DNA from 2 places in the Paenibacillus sp. N119s genome. Region 2 is predicted to be linked to the other one. Evidence: riboswitches for the same ligand, from Rfam matches in the RefSeq annotation. Region 2 holds a riboswitch; the other holds the start of a gene.
What was found. Region 2 has a riboswitch for thiamine pyrophosphate ahead of AC5V8P_RS02410 (ABC transporter substrate-binding protein). Riboswitches for the same ligand answer to the same signal wherever they lie in the genome.
Positions count from the first base shown of each region.

Region 1: it holds a riboswitch for thiamine pyrophosphate, as region 2 does, so the genes downstream of both, AC5V8P_RS09395 (thiamine phosphate synthase) here and AC5V8P_RS02410 (ABC transporter substrate-binding protein) in region 2, are expected to answer to the same signal.

Region 1 covers NZ_JCAJRU010000058.1:861-6,112, reverse strand. The annotation lists gene AC5V8P_RS09410 (DUF421 domain-containing protein) at 1-512, shown strand, start outside; gene AC5V8P_RS09405 (ferritin-like domain-containing protein) at 533-976, opposite strand; gene AC5V8P_RS09400 (ABC-F family ATP-binding cassette domain-containing protein) at 1,326-2,879, shown strand; TPP riboswitch at 2,965-3,073, shown strand; gene AC5V8P_RS09395 (thiamine phosphate synthase) at 3,382-4,002, shown strand; gene thiO (glycine oxidase ThiO) at 4,032-5,180, shown strand; gene thiS (sulfur carrier protein ThiS) at 5,177-5,252, shown strand, end outside.
Region 2 covers NZ_JCAJRU010000009.1:2,595-7,846, forward strand. The annotation lists gene AC5V8P_RS02400 (bifunctional 2',3'-cyclic-nucleotide 2'-phosphodiesterase/3'-nucleotidase) at 1-1,937, opposite strand, end outside; gene AC5V8P_RS02405 (pyridoxamine 5'-phosphate oxidase family protein) at 2,156-2,590, opposite strand; TPP riboswitch at 2,858-2,967, shown strand; gene AC5V8P_RS02410 (ABC transporter substrate-binding protein) at 3,162-4,205, shown strand; gene AC5V8P_RS02415 (MTH1187 family thiamine-binding protein) at 4,620-4,913, shown strand; gene AC5V8P_RS02420 (ABC transporter permease) at 4,910-5,252, shown strand, end outside.

The DNA.
Region 1 (5,252 bases), on a different contig from region 2:
CCGTTTTTACAATTACTTCTTATGTTTTAGCCAAGCTTTTTTTGAAATTCAGAAGCTTTAAGATGTGGACAGAAGGAACCCCCACCGTTCTCATCGAAGGAGGGCTCATTCTCGAAGATAACTTGAAAAAAAATAATATGACATTGGATTCTTTAAACCAGCAGCTTCGCGAGAAAGATATTTTTAATGTAGAAGAAGTGGAGTACGCCCTACTTGAGATTAACGGAAAATTGTCTGCCCAAAAGAAGAAGGAACTGCAAGCCGTGACATTAAAAGACCTACAGTTGAATGCAGGCAATACCCCACAGTTCCCAATTGAGCTTGTAATCGACGGACAGCTTTTGCATGGCAATTTAGACTCCAACCATATTTCTGAATCCTGGATGAACTCCCAACTCAAAGCACGCGGCAAAAAGTTAGAGGATGTATTCTATGCCGTTAAAGGCAGCAACGGCCAACTTTATGTGGATGATTATAAGGATAATATTCAGCATCCAATTGATATGGAATAGTATTGATTTTCAGAAAATAACTACTTGAGATTCAATGTAATCAGATAATTGTATTTGGCAGCGTGCTTAAGCTCATCCAAGATGATACCGTACACCGTGTCCTTATAGATGCCAGTAGGCAATCCAAACCAGATGTTGCGGTATCGTTCTACCGCACCCAGCTCTCCCATCAAGGCGCGCTGCAGACCTTCGACATAGGAGTGCACCTTTTCATATTTCTCACTACTGATACCTGTAATCTCCTGTCCTGTTAAAGCCCAATACATCTCTCTGAACATTTTGTTATGGGCGCGCTCATCGTTACGGATGCTTTCAATAATAGCCACCTGCTCCTGTGAGGGAGCCAAATTGATCAATTCACTGTAGAACAACTCATCGTTACGCTCCCCTTGTACCGCTTCCTTTATCATTTGTACTGCTTCCTGAAAGCTTGTGTTCCAGATCGGTACAAAATCGGCCCGCATATAATATGAATTTCCCCAGTAAAAAGGTACTTGATACAAGTTTATTCCTCCCAATGTTAGTTTTTAGAAAGTATATGCACATCTGCCCATGTCGGTTCCCACATTAGGAAAATGGATGTTCCGCACACTCCTAGTCGCTCTTTTCATGTGAAGTAATGCTGGCGACTATTTGACTTACTAACATACTGGGTTGATCATACTGATGACCATATGAAAAACCTTAAAATTCGCTGTTTTCATATTCCGATAAGGTGACTGGATGTGCTACAATAAAGCTTTGAAAGAAATCAAATGTATTATATAAGAACAGTCGGCAGCGCCGATGACAATAAGGAGCCAAAAACAGCTTATGAGTTTATTGACTGTAGAAAATGTATCCCACAACTTTGGGGACCGTGCATTATTTAAAAATGTTTCCTTTCGATTGCTTGCGGGGGAACGTGTAGGATTGGTAGGAGCTAACGGTGTTGGTAAATCGACACTCATGAACATTCTGACTGGAAAATTGCTTAAGGATGAAGGCAAAGTGGAATGGACTCCACGTGTGCGTTATGGTTATCTGGATCAGCACACCAAGCTGACACCAGGTAAAACAGTACGTGATGTGTTAAAAGATGCTTTTCTTCCTCTGTTGGAGCTGGAAAAGGAAATGATGCAGATTACGGACAAAATGGGAGATGCTTCTCCCGAAGAGTTGGAAGTTCTGCTGGAACAGATGGGAGAAATTCAAGAGCAACTGGATATGGGGGATTTTTATCTCATTGATGTGAAGGTTGAAGAAATGGCGAATGGATTAGGGCTTTCTGCCATCGGACTGGATCGGGATGTAGCTGCACTTAGTGGTGGACAACGGACAAAGGTCCTGCTTGCTAAGTTGCTGTTGGAAAAGCCGAATGTATTGCTGCTGGATGAGCCTACCAACTATTTGGATGTGGAGCATATTGAATGGCTTACGAGATATTTGAAGGATTATCCTTATGCTTTTATCCTAATCTCACATGATACTGAATTTATGAACCAAGTCGTTAATGTAATCTACCATCTTGAATTTGCTAAGATGACCCGTTATTCAGCTAACTATGAAAAGTTTCTTGAAATGGCGGATCTGAACAAAGCCCAGCATATTGATGCATATGAGAAGCAGCAGGAATATATTAAGAAACAGGAAGATTTTATTCAGCGCAATAAAGCGCGCGCATCTACATCAGGGCGTGCAAAAAGCCGTGAAAAGCAGCTTGACCGGATCGAACGTATTGATAAGCCTGAAGAAGCTGCAAAGCCAACCTTTCAATTCAAAGAAGCCCGTGCGAGCGGGAAAACGGTTTTTGAGGGTATTGATTTTGAAATAGGTTATACACATGCCCTTCTGCCTAAAATGTCCATGACGATCGAACGTGGCGAAAAGATCGCAATTGTCGGCTGCAATGGTGTCGGTAAGTCTACGTTGCTCAAAACCATTTTGGGAAAAATTCCGCCAATCAGCGGAAAGACCTATCAAGGTGATTTCTTGCAGCCTGCTTATTTTGAACAGGAAGTAAAGGCTGGAAAAATTACGCCGATTGACGATGTGTGGAATGAATTCCCACATTTGAATCAGCATGAAGTACGTGCGCATTTGGCACGCTGCGGTTTGAAGAATGAGCATATTACACGGCCTCTATCTGCGCTTAGTGGTGGAGAGCAGGCTAAAGTCCGTCTTTGTAAACTATTAATGCGTGAGAGCAACTGGGTACTGTTTGATGAGCCTACCAACCACTTGGACGTCAAAGCAAAGGATGAATTGAAACGCGCATTGAAGGAATACAAAGGGACCGTATTGCTTGTATCCCACGAACCGGACTTTTACGAAGATTGGGTAACCAAAACGTGGAATGTGGAAGAGTGGTCTAGTAAAGTAAACTAAAAACCCGTTCTGGCATATTTCACACAATATAGGGTTTGCAGAATTAGGAAAATATGCTAAGCTATCCTTAGCTGATACAATAAAATAGTCACACTAGGGGAGCCGCCCATGCGGCTGAGACGGAATAAATGGATTTCGGACCCTTTGTACCTGATCTGGGTTATGCCAGCGTAGGGAAGTGAGCACCGTACAAACAAGAGACGCTCTTTACTTTTGTTCGTGCGGGGAACGATATACGTTTACGGATATATTAGTCCGTTTGATTTTGAACGTTCGTCTAACCACTTCCTTAGGGAAGTGGTTTTTTGTGTTTCGTTCTTTTCATTAGTTCGATCTTCCGTAGACGAATTTACATAGGGTCTCCTTTCATTATTGCTGGCACATGTGGCTAGCTCTGTATGATATTACCTATATGGAGCTACAACAATATAAGTTCAGCTAATACGATTAAATTTTTTAGCTCAAGTGAGGTGAAATTGAAATCGAATTACACGTAATCACGATGGAAAGTGTGTCCTGTGTAGATGTCCCTCAAGTGGCTGCCGCTATTTATCCTTACATTCACTATGTACACGTACGTTCAAAACAGAAAGGCGCGTCTGCTTTGCTTTCTTTGACTCGTAGCATGCTGGAGCAGAAAGTTCCTTTGCAGAAAATTGTAGTAAATGATCGTGTGGACGTAGCTTTACTTACCTTGGCAGGAGCTGTCCAGCTACCGGCTAATGGGTTATCTGTAGTAGATGCAAAAAGTCTACTGCTAGAGGGCACACGCTGTGGAGTATCTGTTCATTCATTGGAGGAGGCACAGGCTGCCGAGCAGGCAGGAGCGGACTATGTACTGTATGGTCATGTATATGAGACCTCTTGCAAGACCGATCTTGTACCGCGGGGGATAGCACAGCTAGAACGCATATGCAGATTGTCGGACATCCCCGTGATTGCGCTCGGCGGCATACAACCGCACCATGTTCCAGAGCTTTATTATGCTGGAGCAAGCGGAATTGCCGTGATGTCTGGTATTTGGGAAGCTGAGTCCCCCATTGCAGCAGCGATGGAATATAGGCGAATGGTGGATCTTGTAATTCGCGAATCTGAAGCTAGAAAACGGACTAAAGAAAGTTGAATACTCACCAGATAGGAGACAGGGGATAAATGTCAGAGACACATACAGAGACCAAAGCGATAGCACACGCTGAATGTTTGGTCATAGGTGGAGGCGTGATCGGCAGTTCCATTGCTTATCATGTGGCCAAGGAGGGACGAAGTACAATTATGCTGGAACGATGGATCCCCGGTGAGGGAGCATCAGGAGCAGCGGTGGGAATGCTGGCAGCGGAAAGTGAAGAATTCACAGACCATGAACTGGCGCGATTTGCCCGTGCAAGTCGAGATGCATTCCCTGAACTTGTCAGTGATTTGGAGCGTTTATCGGGTATTTCAGTGCAATTTCGTACTGAAGGCTTTGTGACTCCTTTTCGTTCGGAAGCAGAGGGGCAAAAACGCTGGAATGCTGCTAAGATGCGAGAGGATGATTGTCACGTTTGGTGGGATGCCAGGGAAGTGGCACGACGGATTCCGGGCTTGGCAGATCAAGTAATTGGTGCTATCTATCGTTCGAAGGAGACACAAGTGGCCCCTGTCCAGCTTTGCCGGGCTTATGCAGGGGCAGCTGCGGTGCTGGGAGCAACAATATGGTCTGGAACTCAAGCTAAGGAACTGGTCATACAGGGCGGTCGAGTTTGCGGTGTGCGAACGGACATTGGTTTCTTTTCCTGCGATCAGGTCGTGATTGCTGCAGGTTTGGACAGCTCAAAACTGCTAGGGCAGATTGGATTTGATTATCCACTTTATCCGGTCAAGGGCGAAGCGGTAGCTGTATCTTTGAAAGATCATCCGTTGGATTATACCATTTATGCCGACGATGTTTACCTCGTACCTAAACAGAATAACGAGCTTTGGATAGGCGCCACGAGTCTTCCACATCAATATGACAAAGAGGTGACCGCGGGAGGATTAAAGGGGCTGTTGGAACGTGCATCTGTTTGGTTACCGTGTGTACACGAAGCTTCTTTTATACGTGCTTGGGCAGGCTTACGTCCGCAGGCAGCAGCGGAGCGACCTTTTATTGGTCCTGTTCCTGGGGTGGAGGGCGCCTATGCTGCAGTCGGGCATTATCGCAACGGTGTCCTGCTTAGTGATGCGACTGGGCGAGCGATGGCCGCTATGCTTAAAGGGGCTGATGCGGCTGAACTTGGAATAAGCAAATTTTCTTCTGAACTTCTCAAGGAGGAAAGTTTATGAAGCTGACCATTAACGGACAGAGCATGACCATTTCTAATCGAATCACTCGTGTAGATCAGTTGCTGCATGAAC
Region 2 (5,252 bases):
CCGTCTGCCGCACTGCTCAAGTATGAAATTTGTTGATTTCCGGCCAGCACATCTTTGGCGTCAGGAGAGGACTCGAAGGTCACCTTAGCCTGACCAAAAGGAGCAATAGACCAGTTGCCGTCCGCTGACGGGTTGATCGTTCCGTTCGTCCGAATATAATCAATAACGACTTGACGACTTTCATCCGGTGCTGCCATCACAATTCGCTTGCCATCTGGATTGGCCAGCTTGGAAGAGGAAGCACGATAGTTATTGGTCGCGACGATAAATTTCTGGGCAGGATCAATAGCCTTCCCATTGTATTGCAAATCCTTGATACGATGGGCTGAAGAATCAATAAGAGTACCCTTGGCATCGTAACGTGCAGGCTGAGTTACATCAATCTGATAATTCACACCGTCAATCACATCAAAATTGTAGGTTGGGAAATCTTTGTTGATCAGCGATTGTTCCTCAGTTTTGCTAGGATCAATACGGTTGAACTGACCCGCAGACCATTCCAGCCACTCCTGAATTTCAGCACCCGTAACTTCTACGGCATTAATCGTGTTCGGGTATACGTATAGATCGGATACGTTTTTGATCGCTATTGTACCTTCAGGAATGTTGGTATAATACTCGGCACCGTTGCGACCACCGGCCTTGAATGGAGCGCCTGCCGACAATACAGGGAGTTTTTCATACTCTGTTCCTTTAAGATGGTTCTGAACGTACCATTTCTGTGCATTGGTCACAATTTGAATGGACGGATCATCCTGCACTAATGCAAAATAGCTGGTAATTGGTGCAGTCGTTGTACCGACAGGTTGACGAACATAATTCAGCGTTCCTTGGTGCTCTTCTTTAATCGCATCAACCAGTTTAAAATCAGGAATAAACTGCGCAGCCTGATTGGTGGTACTCACAACCGGACGCACTTGAGACTGAGAGTCGATTACGTGCCACTCACGGTTTTTCTTTTCCAGGCTCAGATCAATAATGCCCAGATCCTTGCCCCATGATGAAGCTTCTACTGCTGGCACGCCGTTAATGGTTCCTTTATCCAGATCTACCCCGCTCATATTTTTAAAATCTGAGCTTGGGAAAGATTTGTGAGCATGCCCAAACAGAATCGCGTTAATTCCGTCTACCTTGCTCAAATATTTAACGGCATTTTCCATCATTGGCGTTTGCGGCACATCCTCATAGCCTGTATGTGCAAGTACGACAATAATGTCAGCACCTTCTGTTTTCATTTGAGGAATAAACTTTTTAGCTGTTTCCACAATATCCTTTGTAACAACCTTCCCCTTCAAATTGGCCTCATCCCACTGCATAATTTGAGGTGTTACCAGACCGATTATACCCACTTTGAGTGTATGCTCTTCGCCCTTCTCATCCATTACTGTTTTATCAAGAATCTGATAAGGGGTAAAATGATTTTTTGTAGCTTGGCCCTCTTTATCAACATAAACATTCGCATTTACGTAAGGAAAATCAGCTCCCTTGAGCGATTTGTCCAGAAAGTCGAGGCCGTAGTTGAATTCATGGTTGCCCACTGTAGCTGCATCATAGCCCATCAAGTTCATCATTTTGTAGACCGGATGGACACCGCCTTCTTTTTCGAAGGTTTTGTTACGAGCCATATAATCATCTAATGGATTGCCCTGCAGCAAATCACCATTATCGAACAGCATACTGTTTCTTGTTTCACTACGTGCCTTCTGGATCAAACTAGCTGTACTAACCAAGCCATATTCGTTGGTTTCTTTGTCTGAATAGTAGTCATAATTCATCAGTGCCCCATGAATATCCGTGGTTTCCATGATCCGCAGATTCACCGTACCGCTATCGCGAGAATCGCTAGCTGCCCAGGATGGAGCGGCCGAAAACACCAACAGGCTACAAGCTACAACTGCTGCTGTAAACCCTTTAAACCAATTTTTACGAAATAACAAAATATACCCCTCCTTATTAAGGTGTATGCCTCATATACATACTTTTGCACATATATGTAAGCTTTGAACCCACCATTCCTATTTTAATCCAATGTAGGACAAAAGAGTAGTCATTTGCTTAAAATATTTATGAAAAAATAATTAGTTTTCGAATAAAAATAAAAGCCAGTAAATCTCCTAAAAAGATTGGAAATTTGCTGGCTTGTCCTTTTATATTTCTATTTCGTCCACACCTGGCGCTCCATTTGTTGACCCACGTACTCAATACGAGTCGGATTCACATCTAAAATAACATAATCGGGATCGTCAGGTCCAGAAAACCATTTTTTCAGAGAATCATTCCACACTTGTTTGCGTAACCCCTCATCAGCTGTAACCTGGACGGTAGCCTCGACTTCCAAGACTTCCTTCGTGCCCCCCACCTCATACCCCAGCAGCAGATAAGCATTCGGATTGTCCTTTAGCTCCTCCACTTTATGTGTTTTGCGATCCGTTGCTAGATGAATGTTCATTCCATCGTTAAAAAGGGCCATATAGCGTACTTTCGGTTTTCCGCCCTCTACCGTACCTAACGAGCAAAATTTGTTGTTATCCAAAGCCTTCACAATGGCTTGTTCCAGCTGACTGCGATCCAATGTCTCCGTTTTACCCACAGTACAACAACTCCTTTTTACGAATTAGAATTCTATACGGCTTTGCCACCTGGCATCAGCCCTTCAGAACATACTGTGCGGCTGCTCTAAAAATAACATGACCGAATCAGACTGATGATTCATGTACATTTTCAGATCAAAGCTCACAGTAAAAGTGTACCCTGTCATTCGCTAAATGAACCGTAAGCCCTCCCTCAAGGCTGGACAGACCCGCGATCAAGGCATATAATCGTCGTAGTAAACCCGAATAAACAAACCCATTAAACCATACAATGCCAGGGGTGCTGGAATCGGCCGGCTGAGAGTGTGTCCCAAGACACTGACCCTTACAACCTGATCTGGGTAATGCCAGCGTAGGAATGCTTGAGCAAGATGTGCCTTTTTAATACAGGACATCCCTTACTTTGGTATATACAAGCGCAAGCGTCCCGGAATCTCGGGACGCTTTTTTTGTTGAAGATGAAGTTGTTGGAAAGATTGCATTCTGGCAGATGTTATTTTTGTGAAAATGGGGAACATAAGCTGTCTGATTGGACGGATAACGGGTAATTAAAAGGAGAGAACACAACGAATGAAGCGCATGAACATGTTAAGCCTGGGTCTGATCACTCTGTGGCTCATGGCTCTGACTCTGACCGCTTGCGGCGGTAATCCCCCTACATCTCAACAGGCTGCTCCTGCTGCCGGCACTTCAACGTCTACTCCGGCAAAGGGGCTTAAAGATGTTAAAGTCGTGCTTGATTGGACACCCAATACGAATCACACGGGGCTCTATGTCGCCAAGGACAAGGGATTTTACGAAAAAGCGGGTTTGAATGTCCAAATTGTTCAACCAGGTTCAGGCGGAGCTGATCAGATGGTTGCTTCGAATGCCGCACCTTTTGGGATCAGTTATCAGGAAGGCGTTACTCAGGCTCGCATCCAAGGCGTGCCGCTCGTATCCATCGCTGCGGTGATTCAGCATAATACCTCTGGCTTCGCAGCCCCGATAGACCGCGGAATTAAAAGCCCGAAAGATTTCGAGGGTAAAAGCTACGGCGGCTGGGGTTCACCTGTAGAAGAAGCGGTCATGAAATCCATCATGGATTCAGACCAAGGTGATGTGAGCAAAGTGAAGATCGTCAACATGGGCAATGCAGACTATTTCACAGCTGTGAAGCGGGATATTGACTTTGCCTGGATTTTCTACGCATGGACCGGAATTGAGGCCAAGCTTCGAGGTGAGCCATTGGATATGCTGTATGTAAAAGATTATTCCAAAAGCCTCGATTACTATACACCTGTAATTGTGAGCAATGAGCAGACGATAAAAAATGATCCTGACCTGGTCAAAGCGTTTATGGACGCTACTGCACAAGGCTATGAATACACTATCGCTCATCCGGAAGAAGCGGCAGATATCTTAAGTAAAGCTGTGCCAGAGCTGGACAAAAAACTGGTACTCGCTAGTCAAAAATGGCTAAGCCCGCGTTATCAGGACGATGCCGCGCAATGGGGCGTACAAAAAGCAGAGGTATGGAAAAACTACTCGGACTGGATGTACGAACGCAAGCTGCTCAGCAAACCTTTGGAAGTCGATAAAGCCTTCACAAATGACTTCTTGCCCAAGCGTTGATCATTTTGTAAAAACGCTAAATGACCAACTAAATAAAACGGAACTAGAGAAGTGAACGAATTACCACTAAGCGGACGGAGGATACTTCCCATCGCCACCGTCACGGGATTTCCCGAATAAAGCATCACAGGGTAGAAATCCGGGGACAAAAGCGACCGCTTTGCTTGTACAGCACCATTCCGTGCACTTCGTTCTCGTACCTCTTGGTTTATTCTTTAGTCTCATAGTATCTAAACGCAAAAGCAGGTGCGCTTGTGTGTAAAAATGCAACCCAATCTATCAAAAAACTAAAGTGCTTTTAAGGCGGTTGGCAGCGGAGCGGTTCATTTGAATCTGAAGAAACGAAGCGGTCTCCCCACCTTAAACCAATTTATTTCCCAATACTACTCCAAATAAAGGACAGGTGAAATTCGCATGGCGAACACATTGCTCAGTATTCAAGTCATCCCTAAAACTCCTAATAACGAAGATTCTTACCCATATGTAGACAAGGCGATTGAGGTGATTCAGCGTTCTGGCGTCAAGCATCAGGTGAACCCATTGGATACGACAATGGAGGGCGAATTGGACGAATTGCTGAAAGTGGTCAAAGACATGCATGAGGCCTTGACAGAAGCCGGAAGTCCCAGCGTCATTTCACAGATCAAAATCGCACATAACCCACAGGGCATCAGCATGAGCAAGCTGACCGAGAAGTATCGCCCATGAATCTGAAAGGCAAGCACGCATCCTGGTGGAAAAGCGTATGGCCGCCCCTTGTGGCGGTCCTCTTCTTTTTAGCGGCTTGGCAGGGAGCGGTTTCCTATTTACATATTGAATCCTGGCTGCTGCCAGCTCCTTCCCTAATCGTTCAAGAGGGTATGGCGCAATCGGCGTTGCTTGGTGCCCATACTTGGGCTACGATTCGCCTGACGCTTGCGGGATTTGCTATAGGAACAGCAACGGGACTGCTGATCGCTATCGTTCTTCATATCATTCCTTTTCTCAAATCTGCTCTGTACCCGCTCTTGATCCTTAGTCAAAACATTCCGATCATCGCTCTCGGTC